Regions from separate parts of the Rhizobium sp. UGM030330-04 genome, predicted to be linked through region 2. Evidence: predicted binding sites of a transcription regulator. Region 2 holds the regulator's gene; each other region holds the start of a gene.
The links. Region 2 encodes LexA, which represses DNA repair genes until DNA is damaged. Its sites were predicted from a motif close to TGTTCNNNNTGTGTTCNG; they were not measured.

Region 1: ruvC (crossover junction endodeoxyribonuclease RuvC) is a predicted target of LexA. The motif match lies at 3,604-3,621, and genes of this name have one in related genera.
Region 3: N434_RS01705 (YifB family Mg chelatase-like AAA ATPase) is a predicted target of LexA. The motif match lies at 1,489-1,506, and genes of this name have one in related genera.

Annotation. Positions count from the first base shown of each region.
Region 1 is NZ_QKML01000007.1:50,082-57,500, reverse strand. It holds gene N434_RS12300 (LLM class flavin-dependent oxidoreductase) at 1-961, opposite strand, end outside; gene N434_RS12295 (methyl-accepting chemotaxis protein) at 1,107-3,416, opposite strand; gene ruvC (crossover junction endodeoxyribonuclease RuvC) at 3,663-4,175, shown strand; gene ruvA (Holliday junction branch migration protein RuvA) at 4,204-4,821, shown strand; gene ruvB (Holliday junction branch migration DNA helicase RuvB) at 4,950-5,990, shown strand; gene N434_RS26200 (HVA1 family protein) at 5,986-6,114, shown strand; gene N434_RS12275 (DinB family protein) at 6,151-6,729, shown strand; gene N434_RS12270 (NUDIX hydrolase) at 6,729-7,256, shown strand; gene N434_RS12265 (NUDIX hydrolase) at 7,253-7,419, shown strand, end outside.
Region 2 is NZ_QKML01000012.1:79,270-86,688, forward strand. It holds gene eno (phosphopyruvate hydratase) at 1-1,074, opposite strand, end outside; gene kdsA (3-deoxy-8-phosphooctulonate synthase) at 1,211-2,056, opposite strand; gene N434_RS18440 (VOC family protein) at 2,056-2,937, opposite strand; gene lexA (transcriptional repressor LexA) at 3,150-3,872, shown strand; gene N434_RS18450 (glutathione S-transferase family protein) at 4,294-4,971, shown strand; gene N434_RS18455 (ComEC/Rec2 family competence protein) at 4,991-7,419, opposite strand, start outside.
Region 3 is NZ_QKML01000001.1:342,721-350,139, reverse strand. It holds gene N434_RS01715 (cupin domain-containing protein) at 1-198, shown strand, start outside; gene gshB (glutathione synthase) at 444-1,403, shown strand; gene N434_RS01705 (YifB family Mg chelatase-like AAA ATPase) at 1,585-3,117, shown strand; gene cysK (cysteine synthase A) at 3,339-4,307, opposite strand; gene N434_RS01695 (LysE family translocator) at 4,463-5,080, opposite strand; gene dut (dUTP diphosphatase) at 5,226-5,696, opposite strand; gene N434_RS01685 (peptide chain release factor 3) at 5,787-7,370, shown strand.

The DNA.
Region 1 (7,419 bases), on a different contig from region 2:
TTTCCACCGATCGCAGCCGCTTTTCGATGTCGTGGATCGGCATCGAGACGATCAGCTCGTCCGCCTGTGTTTCCGCCAGGAAACCGTCGAGATGGCGTTCGATCGTTTCGGGTGAACCGACGGCGGCGAAACGCAGGGTATGTTCCACCGAGAACCGCTCCATTTCGTTCCAGTAGCCGTCCATGCTGTGCACCGGCCTGGGGAACTGCGTGCGCACATTGCGGCGCAGGTTCACGAATTGCTGCTGCGACGAGGTGAAGAGATGTTGCGCCTCCTCGTCCGTATCGGCACCGACACCCATCACACCCACCATCACATAGGGCTTGTCCAGCACCTCGGAGGGCTGGAAGCGCTCGCGATAGATATGGATCGCCTCCATCAGCATATCCGGGGCAAAATGTGAGGCGAAGGAGTAGGGCAGGCCAAGGGCTGCGGCGAGATGCGCGCTATAGGTGCTGGAGCCGAGCAGCCACAGTGGCACGTTGGAATTCATGCCCGGCACGGCGAGGATTGCCTGATCCTGCTGAGGCGGGCCGAGGTAACGCTGCAGTTCGATGATGTCCTGCGGGAAGTTTTCCGCACCGGCATCCAGATTGCGGCGCAGCGCCCGCGCTGTGCGCATGTCGGTTCCGGGCGCACGGCCAAGCCCGAGATCGACACGGCCGGGAAGGAGCGCGGCAAGCGTGCCGAACTGTTCGGCAATGACAAGGGGGGAGTGGTTGGGCAGCATGATGCCGCCGGAACCGACGCGGATATGTTTCGTGGCCGCGCCCACATGGGCGATGACGAGTGATGTTGCGGCACTGGCAATGCCCGGCATGCCATGGTGTTCCGCCAGCCAGATGCGGTTATAGCCGTGTTCCTCGGCCTTGATCGCCATTCGGCGGGAATTTTCAAGCGCCTCGCTGACGCTCTCGCCTTCGCCGATCGGCGACAGGTCGAGAATGGAAAAGGGGATCATCCGACGCTCCTGCGAAATTTAAATCTTTGCTGCGGATGTAAGGCGCGTGTCCCGATTTACCAGAGAAGTCGCGCAGAATTGAAGGATGGTTCAAAAAAATTGGGGCCTCCGAAGAGGCCCCGGTATTTTGTCGGCTGGACCGGTCTTAACCCGCCCGCCTGAATTGCCTGTTTTCGCGATATCCTGCGGCTTCGTTCTCCGAAGCCAATATGAACTGCCCGAGCCTGCCGTCCATTTCACCCGCCTCGGAGGCGAGATTGTGAATGGCGGCCGTCGTTTCCTCCACCATGGCGGCGTTCTGCTGGGTCATGGTGTCGAGGCTGGTGACGGTGCTGTTGATTTCCGAAAGCGTGTGCGCCTCCTCGCGGGTAGACTCCATGATTTCTTCGATACGCGTGCTGATGGTCTGCACGTGTATGCCGATGCCGGTCAGCGAAGCACCTGCCTTTTCCACTAGCGCCACGCCGGCGGAAACCTCGTCTGTGGAGCGCTTCAGAAGGCTGGTGATTTCCTTTGCGGCGGCGGCCGAACGCTGCGCCAGTTCGCGCACTTCCTGCGCCACGACGGCAAAACCCTTGCCTGCGTCGCCGGCACGCGCGGCCTCCACACCGGCATTGAGCGCGAGAAGGTTGGTCTGGAAGGCGATTTCATCGATAACGCCGATGATCTGGTTGATCTGGCGCGATGAGGTCTGGATCGCCTCCATGGCGGCGATGGTCTGCTCCATCACGCGGCTCGAAGCCGTTGCCTCCGTGCTGGCGTCGCGGGCGATCCGCGTTGCCTGTTCGGCGCGTTCGATCTGGTCGCGGACGGCTTCCGTGATTGCCTTGATGGCGCTTGCCGTTTCGGTGATGGAGGCTGCCTGCCGCTCGGTGCGTTCCGCCAGCTGGTCTGCCCCCACCCGCATCTCCTCGGAGCCGCCACGAACGGCGGCCGAATTGCCGCCAATGGCCTCCATGGTTTCACTGAGCCGGGCAAGCGCGGTGTTGAAGTTGTGGCGCAGGCTTTCGAGATCATCGGGGAAAACGGTATCTATGCGATAGGCGAGATTGCCATTCGCCAGCCGATCGAGCCCCTCATCCAGCGACTGCACGACCATCTGCAGGGTGCCGGCCTCTGCCTCCCGTTCCGCAAGATGCGCGCGCCGGGCCGTTTCGGCTTCTTCCCGGGTGCGCGATGCGGTTTCTTCCATCTCCCGCTGCAGGATGAGTTTTTCACGGAAACTGCCGAGCGCACGCGCCATGCGGCCAATTTCGTCCTTCCGATCCTGATTGCCGATTTCGGCATCGAGACGGCCGGCGGCTACCTCGCCGGTCAGGCCGGCAAGCTTTTCCAGTGGGGCGAAAAGACGGCGTGCGAAAAAGGCCGTCGTCGCGCACATGGCGGCGAGAACGCAAAGGCCGATCACGGCAAGCGTGCCGGCAATCGAGATGGAGCCGGCGTTCAACTCGCTGCGCAACATGCTTTCCACCGCGAGGTATTTTTCACCGGAGAAAGAGAAGGGGCGGGCATAGGCATTGGCTTCGCCATCCGCGCGGTCGATCTTGGCGATGGTCATGCCCGCCGCGTTCAGGGCGTCGCCGTGGAAATCGTAGATGGCCGGGTCGAGGCTGATCAGCCTGTCGCCCTCAACGCCAAGAACCTTGCCATCGGCGGATATGATCGCGGATTGTTCCGAACTGCCCGCTACGACGCCTTTCGTCAGAATCTGGCTGAAAACGCCTTCCTTGACCTGGAAGAGGACGATGCCCTTGAACGCACCGAATTTGACGACCGGAACGCCGAAATAAATACCGGCTTCTTTCGTCGCCGCATCGATCCGCAGGCCGGAGAAACTGGTCTGCGCAACATCGTTGACCGCCTTTTCGGCGTTCGCCGCGCCTTGCGCGAAGGCCGTACCGAGGCCGCTTTCCGCGAAGGTGCCGTCCTTGACGGTCTCCCCGAAAGCTCGTCCCTTCAGATAGGAATAATAGACCGTGCCGGCGGGATCGATGAAGAGAACGTCGCTGAACGGTGTTCCCTGAAGATAACCGGCTATATCCGTCTGGGTTTTTTCATGGGTGGAATAATAAAAGCCGCTCGGGCTTTCCGGTTTGATCAGTTTTTCCCTGTCGCCGAATGGGTTTTCCTTGACGAAGACGCGCTGCAGTTCCGCCTTCGCATCACCGGAATTCTTCTGCACGGTCGCCCAGCCGCTGCGCATGGAGACGACAGCCATCTGCAGGGATTCGATCTTGGCGATGGAATCCGCCTGCGTTTTCAGCTGCTCAAGACGCTCCTGGAGCATGTCGCCGCGAAAGACGAGAATGCTCTCCATGGATTTCGACGCCTGTTCCTCGAGAACGCCGCTGCTGCTTTGATAGCCGAGAAGCGTCAGAGCGCCGGTGGAGATCGCCATAAGTGCCAGGAAAATCACCAGCACCTTGGTGGATATGGAATGAAAACGGTTCAGCATGGCCGATGCAGCCCCCAATGCCGGATCAGTTCCCGCGCCATCACGGATGGCGCCATCGGACGGCTGATATGGCGAACATATTGTGCTGCGGATCATCATGTCCGCAGCTCCCCTTTTTTGATTTTGTGGGGAACAATGCGGTACGCGGTTTAAGCAGAGGTAAATGCTGCACTGCAAATTTGATCAATGTTGTCGTTTTGTTCACTTATCGCTGGCAGGGTCGCAGCCGGAAAGATAAGGTAACTCATGCAAAAGACGATTCGAATCATCGGCATCGATCCCGGGCTGCGGCGCACCGGCTGGGGTGTCATCGACACCCTCGGCAACAGCCTGCGGTTTGTCGCTTCCGGCACGGTGACGTCGGATGGCGATATGGATCTCGCCTCCCGGCTATGCCAGCTGCATGACGGGCTGGCGGACATCGTGCACAGCCATCAGCCCGATGAGGCGGCGGTGGAGCAGACCTTCGTGAACAAGGATGCTGTCGCCACGCTGAAACTCGGTCAGGCGCGCGGCATCGCCATGCTGGTGCCGGCACGCGCTGGCTTGCCGGTCTTCGAATATGCGCCGAATGCGGTCAAGAAGGCCGTCATAGGCGTCGGGCACGGCGAAAAGCAGCAAATTCACATGATGCTGAAAATCCTGATGCCGAAGGCCGAATTCAAGGGTAACGATGCGGCGGACGCGCTCGCCATCGCCATCTGCCACGCCCATAATCGCGGTGGTGACAGGATGCGGCGGCTGCTGGCGGCCGGTTGAATATAAGTCTTACTGAGCGGGCGGCATCATGATCGGAAAATTGAAGGGCAGCATCGAGGAAATCGGCGCGGATTACGTGCTGGTGGATGTGCACGGCGTTTGTTACGTCGCCTATTGTTCGGCGCGCACGCTGTCGAAAATCGGCTCCGTCGGGGAGGCGGTGGTGCTGTTCATCGAAACCTATGTGCGTGAGGATCAGCTGAAACTGTTCGGCTTTCTCTCGGCACTGGAGCGGGAATGGTTCAATCTGCTGCAGAGCGTGCAGGGTGTGGGCTCGAAAGTGGCCTTGGCCGTCCTTTCCACGCTCTCGCCATCCGAACTCGCCAATGCCATTGCGCTACAGGACAAAACGATGATCTCACGCGCACCCGGCGTCGGGCCGAAGGTGGCCGTGCGTCTTGTGACCGAACTTCGCAACAAGGCACCCGCCTTTGCGGGAGAGGCTTCGGCGTCCATCGGGCTCAAGCAGGAGCTTGGCGAAGGCGTTGCTTCCGCGCCGGTGGCAGATGCCGTCTCAGCGCTCACTAATCTCGGCTATTCGCGTGACCAGGCCGCCAATGCGGTTGCCGCCGCGCTGAAGAATGGCGGTGAGGGCGGCGATAGCGCCAAGCTGATCCGGCTGGGGCTAAAGGAGCTTTCGCGGTAAGAACGGCTTGTCAGGCGCACGTGGAGCCCATGCATATCCTGAATTTCGTGAAGCGCCTTGTTGCGATAGTCATGATATAGCGGCGGCGGTTACCTGATGAATTCGGCTATAACAATGGAATGCCCTGAATGAGCGATGCGGAAAGACTGATTACCCCGGAAAAGCGCGGTGAGGATATCGACACCACGCTGCGCCCGCAGTCGCTGGATGATTTTACCGGCCAGGCGGAGGCCCGCGCCAATCTCAAGGTGTTCATCGAGGCCGCCAAGAACCGTGGCGAGGCGCTGGATCACGTGCTGTTCGTCGGCCCGCCCGGTCTCGGCAAGACGACGCTGGCGCAGATCATGGCCAAGGAGCTTGGCGTCAACTTCAAGTCCACCTCGGGGCCGGTCATTGCCAAGGCAGGCGATCTTGCAGCGCTTCTGACGAATCTGGAAGAACGCGATGTCCTCTTCATCGACGAAATTCACCGCCTCAACCCAGCGGTGGAAGAAATCCTCTACCCCGCCATGGAGGATTTCCAGCTCGACCTCATCATCGGCGAGGGGCCGGCGGCGCGCTCGGTAAAGATCGACCTCTCCAAATTCACCCTTGTTGCCGCCACGACCCGCCTTGGCCTGCTGACGACACCGCTGCGCGACCGTTTCGGCATTCCCGTCCGGCTGGCTTTTTACACCGTCGACGAGCTGGAACTGATCGTCCGGCGCGGGGCGCGGCTGATGGGGCTGAACATGACCGATGAGGGCGCGCGTGAGGTGGCAAGGCGCGCTCGTGGCACGCCACGCATTGCCGGACGGTTATTGCGCCGTGTGCGCGATTTCGCGGAAGTGGCGCGGGCGGAAGCCGTCACGCGTGAGATTGCTGACGAGGCTTTGACGCGGCTTCTAGTCGACAATATGGGCCTCGACCAGCTGGATATGCGTTATCTCACCATGATCGCCGTCAATTTTGGCGGCGGTCCCGTTGGCATCGAAACCATCGCGGCGGGCCTGTCTGAGCCGCGCGATGCCATTGAGGACATCATCGAACCCTATATGATCCAGCAGGGTTTCATCCAGCGCACGCCACGCGGGCGTATTCTGACCGCAACCGCCTGGAAACATCTCGGCATGCAGCCGCCGAAGGATCTCGAGGCCGCGCAGTTCCGGCTGACGCTGGAGGACGATTGAGCGCACAATCGCCGGCTCCACGATCAAGCGGAAACCGAGCAAGGACGAGCCCGCTTTTCTGATCGAACAGGAAGATGGCACAAAGGTTCTGAAAAGCAGACCGGAGCTTGAGCGGGCTGATTGAACAACGCCGTCATCCGGTACTCAAGGAGGGATGTCGATGCCTTACGATCCGCTGCGGATTTTCCGCAAACTCGCTCGCAACAACCGGCTGGCCAATTTTCGACTGCATCAGGCCTGTCTGCAGCTTTCGCAGGAGGCGTTCATCGCTCCGCGCGTCAGTTTTTTCCCCACTCTCAGGGCGACGCTGAACCACATCTACACCGTTGACCGCTTCTATATCGATGCCCTGCAGGGTGGAACGCTTGGTCTGGCGGCCTTTGCCGAAGAGGAGCCCTTCGCCACCATGGCGGAACTGCACAGCGCCCAGACGGAACTTGACGAGGTGCTGATCGCCTTTGTCGATGGGCTCGATGAAGGCGGCCTCGTGGCCACGGTCAATATCCATCGTGGCGCGCGTATCCAGCAGGATCGTTGCGACGATGTCCTCTCCCATCTTTTCCAGCATCAGACGCATCATCGCGGGCAGGCGCATGCCATGCTGTCCGGCACGGCGATAAAGCCGCCGCAATTGGATGAATTCATTGTGGGAGATGATGCAAAGGCGAGAAAAGAAGAGATGGATGGGTTAGGGTGGACGGAAGATGATTTGATGTTTCCAGCCCACAGGCCAGCATGATGACGCATGATAACAAAAGCCAGGACACTCGCATCCGCATGAAATTCAAGCCGAAGCGCATCTTCCAGATGCGCGTTGCGGGTCTGGCGTTTCGTGATGGCCATGTGCTGGTGCACCGGGCGTCGCATGAAAAATTCTGGACCTTTCCGGGCGGTCGCGCCGAAATGGGCGAACGCTCCGAGGAAACGCTGGCGCGTGAAATGGTGGAGGAGCTTGGCGTCGAGGCCAAGGTCGGGCGGCTGCTCTGGGCGGTCGAAAATTTCTTCCATTATGAAGGCAAGGACTGGCACGAACTCGGCTTTTATTACCTGATGGACCTGCCGGAGACGCTGGCCTTTCATCCGACAGACATCATCCACCGGGTTCAGGATGGCGACAACGAACTGGAATTCCGCTGGGTTGCGGCAACGCGTGAGGCGTTGACGGAACTGGATATTCCGCCCTATTTCATCGCCGACGAAATAGAACACCTGCCCCAGACCACAAGACATCTCGTCTGGCATGACGGCGATCTGGACGATAAATGACTTTTGCCCCCGAACGCCACATGATCCGGCTGGACCGCAAGCCGCAGCTTTTCAGCATGCGCGTGGCGGCGTTGATCTTCCAGAACGGCCATGTTCTCGCTCAGCGCGGCACAACGGACAGTTACTGGGCCCTGCCGGGCGGACGGGCGGAAATCGGCGAAAG
Region 2 (7,419 bases):
GTAGCCGGCCTTGTGCGCCGTTTCGACTGCGTCCAGCGTTTCAGAAAGCGAACCGATCTGGTTGACCTTGACGAGGATGGAGTTTGCGACACCCATCTTGATACCATCGCGAAGGCGAGCGGAGTTGGTGACGAAGAGGTCGTCGCCGACCAGCTGGCACTTATTGCCGATCAGATCGGTGAGCGCCTTCCAGCCGTCCCAGTCGTCTTCAGCCATGCCGTCTTCGATGGAGATGATCGGGTACTTGGCAACGAGCTCCGCGAGGTATTCAGCCATTGCGCCGGATTCCAGCGTACGGCCTTCACCTTCGAGAACGTATTTGCCGTTCTTGAAGAATTCGGTCGATGCACAGTCGAGGCCGACATACATGTCCTCGCCCGGACGATAGCCAGCCTTTTCGATCGACTTCATGATGAAATCGAGCGCTGCCGGCGCGCTTTCGAGACCCGGTGCGAAACCGCCCTCATCACCGACATTGGTGTTGTGGCCCTGAGCGGACAGTTCTTTCTTCAGCGTATGGAACACTTCAGAACCCATGCGCACGGCTTCGCGGATGTTCTCCGCGCCGACCGGCAGGATCATGAATTCCTGAAAGTCGATCGGGTTGTCGGCATGGGCGCCGCCATTGATGATGTTCATCATCGGAACCGGCAGCAGATGCGCGTTCGGGCCGCCGACATAACGGTAAAGCGGCAGGCCGGAAGCTTCAGCCGCAGCCTTGGCGACGGCAAGCGATACACCGAGAATGGCGTTGGCGCCAATACGCGACTTGTTCGGCGTACCGTCAAGCGCGATCATCGTCTGGTCGATCTGGATCTGGTTCTCGGCATCGAAACCGCCGATGGCGTCGAAGATTTCCGTATTGACGGCTTCGACTGCCTTTTCCACGCCCTTGCCGAGATAACGCTTGCCGCCATCGCGCAGCTCAACCGCTTCATGCGCACCGGTGGAGGCGCCCGAAGGAACGGCGGCGCGGCCCATGGAGCCGTCTTCGAGATAAACATCGACTTCAACGGTCGGGTTGCCGCGGCTGTCGAGGATTTCGCGCGCGATGATATCGGTAATGGCAGTCATGGTCTCTCCCTTGGGAATGGAACAGATATTTTCCGTCGCCTGTCTTAGACGATGGCGAAGAAATTACAATGACGGCGGGCGGCAGAAACGGAGCGCCCGCCATTTAAAATCGATTGGCACGAACCGCGCCGGTTCTTCAGGCTTTGGTGATGGTGTCGAAGGCCAGGAGCTTTTCGAGCAGTTTCGGCATGTCCTTCAGGTGAACCATGTTGGGACCGTCGGAAGGCGCATTGTCCGGGTCCTCATGGGTCTCGATGAAGAGGCCGGCCACGCCGACGGCCACGGCCGCGCGCGCCAGCGTCTCGACGAATTCGCGCTGGCCACCGGTGGAACCGCCCTGCCCGCCCGGCTGCTGCACGGAATGGGTGGCGTCGAAGACAACGGGCGCACCCAGCGAGGCCATGATCGGCAGCGAGCGCATGTCGGAGACCAGCGTATTATAACCGAAGGAGGCGCCGCGCTCGCACAGAAGCACATTCGGATTACCGCTGTCGTTCAGCTTGGCCAGAACATTCTTCATGTCCCAGGGGGCCAGAAACTGACCCTTCTTGACATTGATGACGCGGCCGGTTTTCGCGGCGGCAACGAGAAGATCGGTCTGACGGCTGAGAAAGGCCGGGATCTGCAGCACATCCACCACTTCGGAAACGATGGCGCATTGCTCTTCGGTGTGAATGTCGGTCAGGACAGGAAAACCGAACTCCTTCTTGAGATCGGCGAAGACCTGCATGGCGTTCTCAAGGCCGATGCCGCGCTTGCCGGAAAGCGAGGTACGGTTCGCCTTGTCGAAGGAGGATTTATAGACAAGCCCGATTCCAAGTTTGTCACAAAGCTCCTTCAGGACGCCGGCGATCATGAATGCATGTTCGCGGCTTTCCATCTGGCACGGGCCGGCAATCAGCGAAAAGCGCTCGCTGTTGGAGAAAGAAACTTTGCTGGCGCCGTCGCCGGCGGTGACTTTGAGATTGTTCGTAACGCTCATTATTTTTCCTCGAAGGCGAAGGCAACGCCCTGGCCGGGTGCTGCGGGCACCACCAGACGGCCGCCCGTTTCCATGCAGAACACGCCATTAGCAGCAAGCGCCGCCGCTGTCACGGCAAGATCGCCGACGGAAAGGACGATGCCCGCGCCGCGCAGTCCAGCATCACCCTGCCCGGCAACATTCAGCGCATATCCATTGAAGACTGGCTTCTCAGTCAATCTTATGCACGCATTGCCGGTTGCGAAAACCACATCACCGTCCGGTGATATTTTGCCGCCGCAGCCAAAAACCGTCTCTATCAGGCGTGCGGCATTCGGATCATCACCGACAAACAAGACGATCTCGCTGAGACCGGACACACCATTGGCATGGCGCTCCAGCGCCGAGCGGTCGCCCGGCAAGGCCTGCAGCCGCTGGCAGCTGAACAGGAAGAAATCCTCAGCGGAACCGCTCGCAGCAAAAGCCAGCCGGAAGGCTGCCTCGCTCTGCGAACCGTCCGGCATTTTGACCGGACGCGAAAATTCAAAGACATTACCGGCCGTCAGGCCGGAGGCCACGAATCGGTCGTGATCCCCAAGGGCGTCTTCGGTTGCAGCGACGAGAGCGGAAAAACCCTCCCCTCCGACGTGTTTCCGAAAGGCATGATCCCGCCCGGTGAAGACATCTCCTCTGCCAATCGAGGCGTTATATTTAGCCGGGTCAGCAATTGCGAGCGGCTCCAGATAGGTGCCGTCGGAGAAAAAAACACAGGCATTGTGTGTGCCGAACGGATGGAGAGCCGCCGGCGCGACCGTAAACCCAAGGTTTGCAAGGCGATTGGCGGCGACGTCGAGACGCTCGACGGGCAGTACGAGATGGTCGACGCGATAGGGTTTCGTCATTTTCCTGCTTCCTGCTGTCGGGTCCGGCAAGGCGACACCGGAACAGTCCCAGCGGCAGAAAAGCACAATTGCGTGCTTTCAGGCAAATCATCAAAACAACAGATGGCAGCTTCACGAAATTTTAGGGGATTGCGGAACACATATGGAACATATAGTGTTCGTTCTGTATTTGTTTCGCGATCTCCACTACGATTCTCAAGGGTGTTTTCCTCATGCTCACGCGCAAACAGCAGGAATTGCTTCTCTTCATTCATGAACGAATGAAAGAGTCCGGCGTGCCGCCCTCCTTCGATGAAATGAAGGACGCACTCGATCTTGCCTCCAAATCCGGCATCCACCGGCTGATCACCGCCCTCGAAGAGCGCGGATTCATTCGCCGGCTACCGAATAGGGCGCGAGCGCTGGAAGTGATCAAGTTGCCTGAGGCCTATACGCCGGGTGCGCGGCCGCAGCGCGGCTTTTCACCGAGCGTCATCGAAGGCAGTCTCGGCAAGCCAAAAGCGCCGGAACCGGCCCCTGCCCCCAAGGCGCCCGCCAACGATCTCGGCGGCGCCGTTACCGTGCCGGTCATGGGCCGTATTGCCGCCGGCGTTCCGATTTCCGCCATCCAGAACAATACCCATGATGTGGCCGTACCGGTGGACATGCTGGGCTCGGGCGAACATTACGCTCTCGAGGTCAAGGGCGATTCGATGATCGAGGCCGGCATTTTCGATGGTGACACCGTCATCATCCGCAATGGCAATACCGCCAGCCCCGGCGATATTGTCGTGGCGCTGGTGGATGACGAGGAAGCGACGCTGAAGCGCTTCCGCCGCAAGGGCGCCTCCATCGCGCTGGAAGCGGCCAATCCTGCCTATGAGACCCGCATATTCGGGCCGGACCGGGTGAAAATTCAGGGCAAACTGGTCGGACTGATCCGCCGTTACCATTGATCCGTACAGGCCGCCATCTTCTCGGGGCGAACATCGCCCTGGTGAAGAGACATCCATTGAGGATGGCGGCAATTTCGCTCGTTGGCTGACTATGCGGAAACCGGGCTGACACATTCATCCCGGGAGCAGTTTCATTCCGTACCGCTGAGCATCGGTTGCGGTCTTCATATGATATTGCGGCTTCGATTTTAGCCCGGCCTGTTGCGTTCCGTGCGTCATCCGCATGGAATTTCGGTAACGCTGCGAGGTATCCGGCCTGCGTGATGGGCTTGACGCCCATCCGTCACTTGAATGCTGACATTGATCGTTGAGCAGCCCGCCGCCACTCATCAAAGGCGTTTATGGGTGCCATGGATTATTTTCGATATTCCGCAGCGCTCCGACAGGTATAGAAATGCGCGTCATATCCGGGAGACAAGCCATGTATGATCTTTATATCGCCAACAAGAACTATTCCTCATGGTCGCTGCGGCCGTGGGTCCTGATGCGCACGCTCGGTATCGCCTTCGATGAGAAACTCGTTCCGTTCGGCGAAGGCGTCGCCTTTTCCAACTTTTCGCCGACGGGCAAGGTGCCCTGCCTTGTCGACGAGGGAGTGACGATATGGGAATCGCTGTCGATCGCCGAATATCTGGCGGAAAGACATCAGGGTATCTGGGCGAGCGACAAGCAGGCCCGGGCATGGTCGCGTTCGGCTGCGAGCGAAATGCATGCCGGCTTTTCCTCGCTGCGCAATCTCTATCCGATGTCGGTCGGCATTCGGGTCAAGCCGAAAGGCGGCGATGCCGGGCTTGCGGCCGATATCAAGCGCATCGATACGCTGTGGAGCGAAGGGCTGACAAAATTCGGCGGCCCCTACCTTGCCGGTCAGAAATTCACGGCGGTGGACGCTTTCTTTTGCCCTGTCGCATTCCGTTTCCAGACCTACGGTGCCGATCTTTCACCGGGCGCGAAAACCTATTGCGACCGGCTGCTCGCCCTGCCCGCCATGCGCGAATGGTATGAGGCCGGATTGAAGGAAATCTGGCGCGATACGGCGCATGAAGAGGAGATCGGCGGTATTGGCGAGTTGACTGCCGATCTTCGCCTGAAGGCCTGAGGACCTGTGCTGGCGATGGTCACTGCGACGTCGCCAGCAACTGCCGGACCTTTTCGGGTACATCGTGCTCGAAACGGCCGCTCTTCCAGTCATAATAGCGGTGTTCGCTCCACGGCCTGTCCGCCCCTGCGATGGCTGCGCGCAGCCTTCCGACCACCGCGGACTGCTCGCTGCCCGCAAAGTTCATTTCCACCGAACCGATACGCCGCAGAATATCACGGTTGAGCAGCAACGCTCCCGAGCGGCACTGCGAAAACGAGGTTCTGCGGGAAACAACGACTATATCGGCGATGTCGCAGGCTTTTCCGGCAAACCGGCCGTCCTCAAGAACGACGATCCATTCGCCGCTGCCCGCCCGCGCCACGCACCATATGCCTCTCATGCAGGTGAAGACACCCGGCTCGGCATCTTTCAGGGCCGCCGTCATCTGCCGTGCAACGGTGCTCAGCTCCTGCGAGGTCAGTTTCGGCCTTGCAGCGAAAGCCACACGGGTCGGTGCCGTCCCGGTTTTGACGATGGCCGGCGGCACGGGCTGTTCCGGTAAGAGCAATGCTCTTTGCCACTGGCCATAAACGAAACCCTGCGGCCGTGTCTTTGTTGTATAGACCTTGCCATCCTCCAGCAGCGCGACCAGTTCACCGTCCTCGTGAATGAGCAGGTCCGGCGCATCGCGATAGGCCATGGTCGCCGATAGCCCGAAAGCGACGAGCAGAACCGGGATGCCAAGCAGGGCCAGCCGGCTGCGCAGCAATGTCAGCAGCAGGAAACCGGAGGAAGCAAGACCGATGAACCAGCCATGCGGCCGACCTGTCGCAGCGCTGCCACCCCAGGACGCGACCTCCCCCGCAACCTCGATGACAAGCGCCATGCCATATCCCATAACCTTCAGGAACGGGGCATCGAGCCCGAAAGGCATCAGCAGCATGGCGACGAGACCGAAAGGCATGACGACCAGCGACATCAGCGGCATGGCGGCCAGATTGGCGAACAGTCCATAGGTGGTGACACGGTGGAAATGTTCGGCCGAATAGATCGCTGTCGAAAGCCCGCCAATCAGCGATGTGACGATGACGCCACCGATGATGGCCCCTGCCGTTTCCCCTGCCCTCATCCATGCCGGTCTGCGACCGATCGACAGCCGCTCGTGATCGCTGCGCCGGAGGCTCCACCAGGCATAGGCGGATACCAGCGCGATGGTCGCGGCAAAGGACATCTGAAAACTCGGCCCCATGATTTCCGAAGGTGAAAGCGCAAGAATGACCAAGGCGGAAAGCGCGACATTCCGGAGGCTGAGCGAGGGTTGATCGAAAAGGACAGCGATCAGCATCACCGACATCATCAGCCAGGCGCGTTCGGCAGAGACGGCAAAACCGGAAATCAGATAATAGGCGAGCGTCATCAGGAGAGCGGCGAAAGCCGAAATCTTCTTCACGGGCCAGCGCTGCGCAAAGGCGGGAAACAGGCTGAAACCCAGCCGAAGGCCGACGAAGAAGATGCCGGCGGCCAGCGCCATGTTGAGCCCGGATATGGCGACGATATGCGCAAGGCCGGAAAGCCTCAGCGCTTCCATGGTTCCGGCCGATATGGCCTGTCTCTCATCGGTGACTATGGAGGCGGCAAAAGCGCCGGCATCGCCGCCAATCGTGCCGCGGATGCGTTCGGCAATGGCGCTGCGAAGGCCATAAAGGCGCATATCGGCCCATTCGAGCAAACCTGTCGCAGCCGCAACATCACTTTTCGGTGACATTATCATCCGGGGCGGCTTGTAGAAAAATCCCGTCGCGCCCACGCCTTTGAAGTAGGAGGCGAAAGCGAAATCATTCAGCCCCGGCAGGGCCGGACCGGAGGGCGGCGAAAGCCGCGCCTTGCCGCGAATGGTGGCGCCAAGTGCGACCGGCTCACCGCCGCCGCGCGCAAGCAGCGATACCCTTTCCGGCGGGCGTGACAGTTTCGGCGCCTCCGTCGCGACAAGTCTCACCATATATCGCCAGTCGCCACGCGCATCGACCTCCCGGCGTGTCACCGTGCCGGTGATGGTGGTGGTAACGGGTGTATCCAGCACCACGGTGCCGGCACGCCTCGTTTCGAGATCGGCCAGAAGCATGCCGAGCAACAGAAAAGCGACGATGCTGCAACTCGCCGCCGACAGGCCGGTATCGTATCGACGAAAAAGTGCCAGACCGGCGGCAAGCAGGAATGCGATTGCCAGAACGGACGAAGATGGCGTGACATCCAGAGAAAACCACAGGATCGCGCCACAGCCGATCATGACGGGAATGAACAGGAAACCATGGCCGAATGCCCGCTCCTCGGCGAGACAGGCGGCGAGTTTTTCGACGATGGCGGCCTTCAGCCCGCGCCGGGAAACAGGAGCCGGCAGATCGTAGGCAGCGACATCGCCGGTGCGACAAACGGGAAACAGGATTTCATGCGTGCCGGGCAAGGTGC
Region 3 (7,419 bases), on a different contig from region 2:
GCCGAAGACGGTTCGGTCAGCATCCTGCGGGTTGGTGATGTCGCCTATTTCCGGGCTGGAACGTGGGCCACATGGCGGGTCGATGACTATGTTCGCAAGGTTGCCTTCATGCGCCGCCCCTTCCCCAAGGCGCTTGCCCTGGCCTATCGTGTCAAGAACAAGCTGTTTTCTGGTAGTTCCTACAAGCTGGCGGCCTGAGCCGGTGACGATTTTGCTGCCGATGAGAGCCCGCGTGGCTCCCTCGGCAGAATTGTGAAGGTTCAATAAAACTCACACACGGCACCACTTGCAGCAGTTGCCTTTGAATGGCCGCTGCCCTACATCTTCAGGGTTTTCTGAAGCATTTCCGGGTCTCGCCCGGTCCTGCCGGGAAGCTTGAAAAGACGAGGCAATGGGCACGGCGGGCCGGCGAAGCGTCCGTATGCTGCAAGAGGAACATGCGCATGGCGAAGATCAAGAACGTCGCGATCCAGATGGATCATGTCTCCGGCATCAATATCGCCGGTGACTCCACCTTCGCCATGAGCCTTGAGGCGCAGGCGCGCGGATACCGGCTGTTCCACTATACGCCAGAGCGTCTTTCCATGCGTGACGGCAAAATCTACGCCACCGTCGAGCAGATGGAACTGCGCGACATCAAGGGCGATCATTTTTCGCTGTCTGAGCCGGAACGTGTCGATCTCTCGACCATGGATGTCATCCATCTGCGTCAGGATCCGCCCTTCGACATGGCTTACATCACCTCGACCCATCTGCTGGAACGCATTCATCCCAAAACGCTTGTCGTCAACGACCCAGCCTGGGTGCGCAACTCGCCGGAAAAGATCTTCGTCACCGAATTCGCCGACCTGATGCCGCAGACGTTGATCACCAAGGATGTGGCGGAAATCGCCCGCTTCCGCAATGAAATGGGCGATATCATCCTCAAGCCGCTTTATGGCAATGGCGGCGCAGGCGTCTTCCATTCGGCGCGCGACGACCGCAATTTCTCCTCGCTGCTGGAGATGTTCGGCCAGATGTTCCGCGAGCCTTACATCGCCCAGCAATATCTGCCTGACGTCCGCAAGGGCGACAAGCGCATTCTCCTGGTGGATGGCGAGCCGGTGGGCGCGATCAACCGCGTGCCGGCGGAAAATGACGCCCGCTCCAACATGCATGCCGGCGGCCGGCCGGAACCGACGGAGCTGACGGCGCGCGAAAAGGAAATCTGCCGCCGCATCGGTCCGGCCTTGCGCGAGCGTGGTTTCCTCTTTGTCGGCATCGATGTGATCGGCGACTACATGACGGAAATCAACGTCACCTCGCCCACTGGCATTCGCGAAGTGCGGAAATTCGGTGGTGCCGATGTCGCAAGCCTGTTGTGGGACGCGATCGAGAAAAAGCGCGAATCTCAGGATCTCTGACGCGCCCCTTGCCGATCCAGTTTTGTTCCGCGAGTACAACTAGATACAACTAAAATACATCGCCAACGAGAAATTGTTCGCTGGATGTTCTTGTTTTATTCTTTATCCTGTGGCACGTTGCTTGTGGATGGCCGCCGGGGCATGAAGCTTTGATGGTGCGGCCGGTTTGCGGGGGCAGGCCATGGTGGCACGGGTCAATACGGTTGCATTTCAGGGCATGGAGGGTGTGCCCGTCGAGGTGCAGGTCATGGTCGCGCCCGGAAAGGTCGGCATCCAGATTGTCGGCCTGCCGGACAAGGCGGTGGCTGAAAGCCGGGAGCGGGTGCAGGCCGCCCTGCACGCCTCGGGACTGGCCTTGCCGGCGAAAAAAGTCACCGTCAATCTCGCACCCGCCGATCTGCCAAAGGAAGGATCGCATTTCGATCTTCCCATTGCTCTGGGCCTCATGGCCGCGTTGGGCGCCATACCGGCGGAAGCGCTTGGCCAATATGTGGTTCTCGGCGAACTCAATCTCGATGGCACCATCGGCACGGTTTCAGGCGTTCTGCCGGCCGCCATGGGTGCCAATGCTCTCGGCAAGGGCCTGATCTGCCCGGCTGAAAGCGGGCCGGAGGCGGCCTGGGCCGGTGCCGGTATCGATATTCTCGCCCCGCGCAGCCTCATAGCGCTTGCCAATCATTTTCGCGGCACCCAGCTCCTGTCGCGCCCGACACCCGCCATCCGCGCCAATCCGGTCAATTTACCGGATCTGGCGGATATCAAAGGACAGGAGAGCGCCCGCCGAGCGCTGGAGGTGGCGGCGGCCGGCGGTCACAATCTGCTGATGGTCGGTCCGCCCGGTTCTGGCAAATCCATGCTCGCCGCCCGTCTGCCCTCCATCCTGCCGCCACTTGAGGCGGCGGAACTGCTGGAAGTGTCGATGGTTCATTCCATCGCCGGCCAATTATCGGGTGGCAAGCTTTCGGACCGCAGGCCGTTTCGCACACCGCACCATTCCGCCACCATGGCGGCACTGATCGGCGGCGGGCTGCGCGCCAAGCCGGGCGAGACCTCGCTTGCTCATCACGGTGTTCTTTTTCTCGATGAATTCCCGGAATTCTCACCGCAGGTGCTGGATGCGCTGCGTCAGCCGCTGGAAACCGGAGAATGCATCATCGCACGCGCCAATCACCGCGTCAGCTATCCGGCAGAAATCCAGCTCGTGGCAGCCATGAACCCCTGCCGCTGCGGCATGGCCGGAGAGCCGGGCTTCACCTGCGCCAGAGGGCCGCGCTGTGTGACCGACTATCAGGCCCGTATTTCCGGTCCGCTACTGGATCGTATCGATATCCGCATCGACGTTCCCGCCGTTTCCGCTACCGATCTTATCTGCCCCGTTGCATCTGAGCCGAGTGCGGCGGTTGCGGCCCGTGTGGCCCGGGCGCGCCTTGCCCAGCAGGAGCGTTATGCGTCGGCGGGATTTCCTGCCATCTGCACCAATGCCCGCTGTACGACGACTTTGATCGAAAAATACGCCGAACCGGATGCATCCGGACTGCAATTGCTGCGCGATGCCGCCGAACGGCTGAAATTTTCCGCACGCGGTTATCACCGTATTCTCAAGGTCGCGCGCACATTGGCCGATCTGGATGGAAAACAGACGGTCGGCCGCATCCACGTAGCGGAAGCTGTCTCGTACCGTATCGCGGGTGAGAGGCTGCGGACAGCGGCTTAGAGCCGTGATGCTTGCACGCTCTGCTGGAAGAGTTTGGAGACATGCTCCCGAAAGCTCTCCCTTTTTTGCGATAAGCAGATGCGAAAGCAGGGTTTGAAGGGCATCGCGCGAATTCGGTCGAATGCGAGGCGACCTTAAAACCAATATGCCGCCAGCGGTGCCGGCGGCATATTGAAGTATTGGTTCCTTTGGTTCGCCATTGCGCGTACCGACTGGAGTGGTTAGAGCCCAAGGCCCTCGAAAAGCGCGGTCGAAAGGTAACGTTCCGCAAAGGAAGGAACGATGACGACGATATTCTTGCCGGCATTTTCTTCGCGCGCGCCGACCTTGATCGCCGCCGCCAGTGCCGCGCCGGAGGAGATGCCGACCGGCACGCCTTCGAGTCTTGCCGCCAGACGTGCGATTTCGAAAGCCTCGTCATTGGTCACGGTGACGATCTCGTCATAAATGCCCGTGTCGAGGATCGCAGGCGCAAAACCGGCGCCGATGCCCTGAATCTTGTGCGGGCCGGGGTTGCCGCCGGAAAGAACCGGGCTGTCTGCGGGCTCGACCGCAATGACCTTCACATCCGGTTTGCGGGATTTAAGCACCTGGCCCGTGCCGGTGATCGTCCCACCCGTACCGATGCCGGAAACGAGAATATCGACCGTGCCGTCGGTATCGTTCCAGATTTCTTCCGCGGTCGTCTTGCGGTGAATTTCCGGATTGGCGGGGTTTTCGAATTGCTGCGGAATGATCGCGTCAGGCAGGGTCTCGGCCAGTTCCTGCGCCTTGGCGATTGCGCCCTTCATGCCCTTCGGGCCTTCGGTCAGCACCAGTTCGGCGCCGAGCAGGGCCAGCATCTTCCGGCGCTCGACCGACATGGTTTCAGGCATGGTCAGGATCAGCTTGTAACCCTTGGCGGCGGCAGCGAAGGCAAGCGCAATGCCGGTATTTCCTGATGTCGGTTCCACCAGCGTCGTTTTGCCGGGGGTGATCTTGCCCTGCGCTTCCAGCGCTTCGATCATGGCGACGCCGATGCGGTCCTTCACGGAAGCGATGGGATTGAAAAACTCCAGCTTGGCAAGCAGGTTGGCCTTCACGCCCTTTTCTTTCGCCAGCTTGTCCAGCCGCACGATCGGCGTATCGCCGATAGTTTCCGTAATCGAGGAATAGACGCGTCCGCGTCCGGGCTTTCTGGCTTCAGGCATGATGCTCTCCCGTATGAAGGCCACAGAATAGTGACCGCAATATTTGAGCGGCAGAATAGGAGCAATCGCCCTGTCAGGCTAGCGAACGTTCATCCTTATATGGCGGGTTCACCGGAAAAATTTCCCGATAAACCAGATAAATGCACGAAATTATTTTAGGTGCTGCGGATGGCGATCATGGTCGCCGTTCCGGCCAGAATGCCTGCCGCCGTGCGGTTGAGAATTGTCAAGGCGCTCGGCCGCTTCAGCAGGTTGCGCGCCTTGGCCGCAAGCAGGATGTAAGGCAGGAGAACGGCCATCAGCACGACGAAAGTAAGCGCGAGAAGGGTCGCATATTCAGATGGTCCAATCATGCGGATGTCGATCAGCGTTGGCACCAGCGCCACATAAAACAGCATGGTTTTCGGATTGCCGAGGGTGATCAGCAGGCCGGACAGGAAGGACATGGGCATGCTGGTGCTCTTTTTTGCCTTCAGGTCCTGCGGCAGCAGGCCGGCGGTCCACAGCTTCCAGGCGATATAAAGGAGATAGGCCGCGCCGGCGAATTTCAGGACCATGAAGGCCTCCTGAAAGGTCTGTGCGACGAAGGCCAGCCCCAATATCACGCCGGTCAGGTAGATCATGTCGCCCAGCACCAGTCCGAGGCCCATGAAGAAGGTTTCCCGAAAGCCCGAACCCAGCGCCCGCGCCACGATCGCCGTCATGCCGGGGCCGGGAATGGCGGCGGCGATGAAGAGGGCGGTGGCATAGGCAAAAAGGGTCGTCAGTGTCATGATCGTGTTTCCCGGAAAAGCTGCCAGATCCATAGCGAAATTGCCGGGCAAAAACAATCGGCTCTCCCGCCCATCCGGGCGGACGGGCGGAAACCTGGCCTCACGTAAAAGCGGTCTGAGGGTTCTGACGGGCAGGCGGGTGTGGTTAGACCCCGGTGGAGCCGAAACCGCCGGTGCCGCGCACCGTTGCGGAGGTTTCCGTCACTTCGCTTACGACAACCTGCGTCACCGGTGCGATCACCATCTGCGCGATACGCATGCCGCGCTCGACAACGAAATCGCTGTCACCGAGATTGGCGAGAATGACCTTCACCTCGCCGCGATAATCGCTGTCCACGGTGCCGGGGGAGTTGAGGCAGGTAATGCCGTTCTTGATGGCAAGCCCGGAGCGGGGGCGAATTTGCGCCTCGTAACCGGCCGGAACCTCGAAAACGAAACCGGTCGGCACAAGCGTGCGTTCGCCGGGTTTCAGGGTCAGCGGCGCATCCGCGGGCACCGCTGCACGCAGGTCCATGCCGGCAGCGCCGCCGGTTTCATAAGAGGGCAAGTCGAGGCCCGTGCCATGGGCAAGGCGGACGAGACGGAGAGGGGGGCGATTGTCGTTTTGAACGGTCATGCGGCATTAGTTTGCCGAGATCGCGGCAAGGTCAATTGCAAATGCGGGCCTGAAACGCTAGATAGCCCGCAATTCCACAGGATTTGTCAGATGGCCGAAACACTTGCCGAGGCGGTCTCCCGCCGCCGCACCTTTGCTATTATCGCGCACCCGGACGCGGGTAAGACGACGCTTACCGAAAAACTGCTGCTGTTCGGCGGAGCGATCCAGCTTGCCGGTGAGGTGAAGGCGAAGAAGGATCGCATCCAGACGCGTTCGGACTGGATGAAGATCGAGCGCGAGCGCGGCATTTCGGTCGTTACCTCGGTCATGACCTTCGAATATAATGATCGAGTCTTCAATATTCTCGATACGCCCGGCCACGAGGACTTCGCTGATGATACCTACCGCACGCTGACGGCGGTGGATGCGGCGATCATGGTTATCGATGCCGCCAAGGGTATCGAGCCGCGCACGCTGAAGCTCTTCGAAGTCTGCCGCATGCGCGATATTCCGATCATCACCTTCATCAACAAGATGGACCGCGAAAGCCGCGACCCCTTCGAGATTCTGGATGAGGTCGAGGAGAAGCTGGCACTCGATACCGCACCGATCACCTGGCCGGTCGGGCGTGCGAAAACCTTCTGCGGTGCCTATAATCTTGCCGACAACACCTTCCGTGGCGTCGATACGCAGGTGGAGGCCATGCCCGTCAATGGCCCGCAGGCGGTTGCCGATCGCCTGCCGGAAAATGAACGCAAGCTTTTTGTCGAGGAAACGGAACTGGCGCTGGAAGCCTGCCGCCCCTTCGACCGCGAAGCCTTTCTTGAGGGCCATATGACGCCGGTGTTCTTCGGTTCGGCGCTGCGCAATTTCGGTGTGCGTGACCTTATCAACGCGCTCGGCGACTTCGCGCCGCCGCCGCGCGATCAGGTGGCGGATACCCGCACCGTCCATGCGGCTGAAGAAAAAATGACGGCCTTCGTCTTCAAGATTCAGGCCAATATGGACCCGAACCATCGTGACCGCATCGCTTTCGCCCGCATCTGCTCCGGCAAGCTGGAGCGCGGAATGAAGGCACGGCTTGCCCGCACCGGCAAGCAGATGGGCCTCACCGCGCCGCAGTTCTTCTTCGCCTCGCAGCGCCAGCTGGCCGATACGGCCTTTGCGGGTGACGTGGTGGGCATCCCGAACCATGGCACCTTGCGCATCGGCGATACGCTGACCGAGGGAGAAAACCTCGTTTTCCAGGGTGTGCCGAACTTCTCGCCGGAAATCCTGCGCCGCGTGCGGCTTGAGGATGCCATGAAGGCGAAGAAGCTGAAGGAAGCCCTGCAGCAGATGGCGGAAGAGGGCGTCGTTCAGCTCTTTTCGCCGGAAGACGGCTCGCCGGCCATCGTCGGTGTCGTCGGCGCGCTGCAGCTCGATGTGCTGAAGGAACGGCTGATGGGCGAATACGGCCTGCCGGTCTCCTTTGAAATGTCGCGCTTCTCCGTCTGCCGCTGGATTTCCTCCGATCAGCCGGGGGAAATGGACAAGTTCCTCAACGTCAAGCGCGGCGATATTGCCCGCGATCTCGATGGTGATCCGGTGTTTCTGGCGCAGGACGCGTTTTCGCTGCGGTATGAATCCGAGCGTTTCCCCGCGATCAAGATGGTCGCGATCAAGGAATATCACGTCGCCAAGGCGGCGTGATTGCACTTTGAATGCCAAGGGCTTAGTTTCCCCGTAAACGGGAAACTGG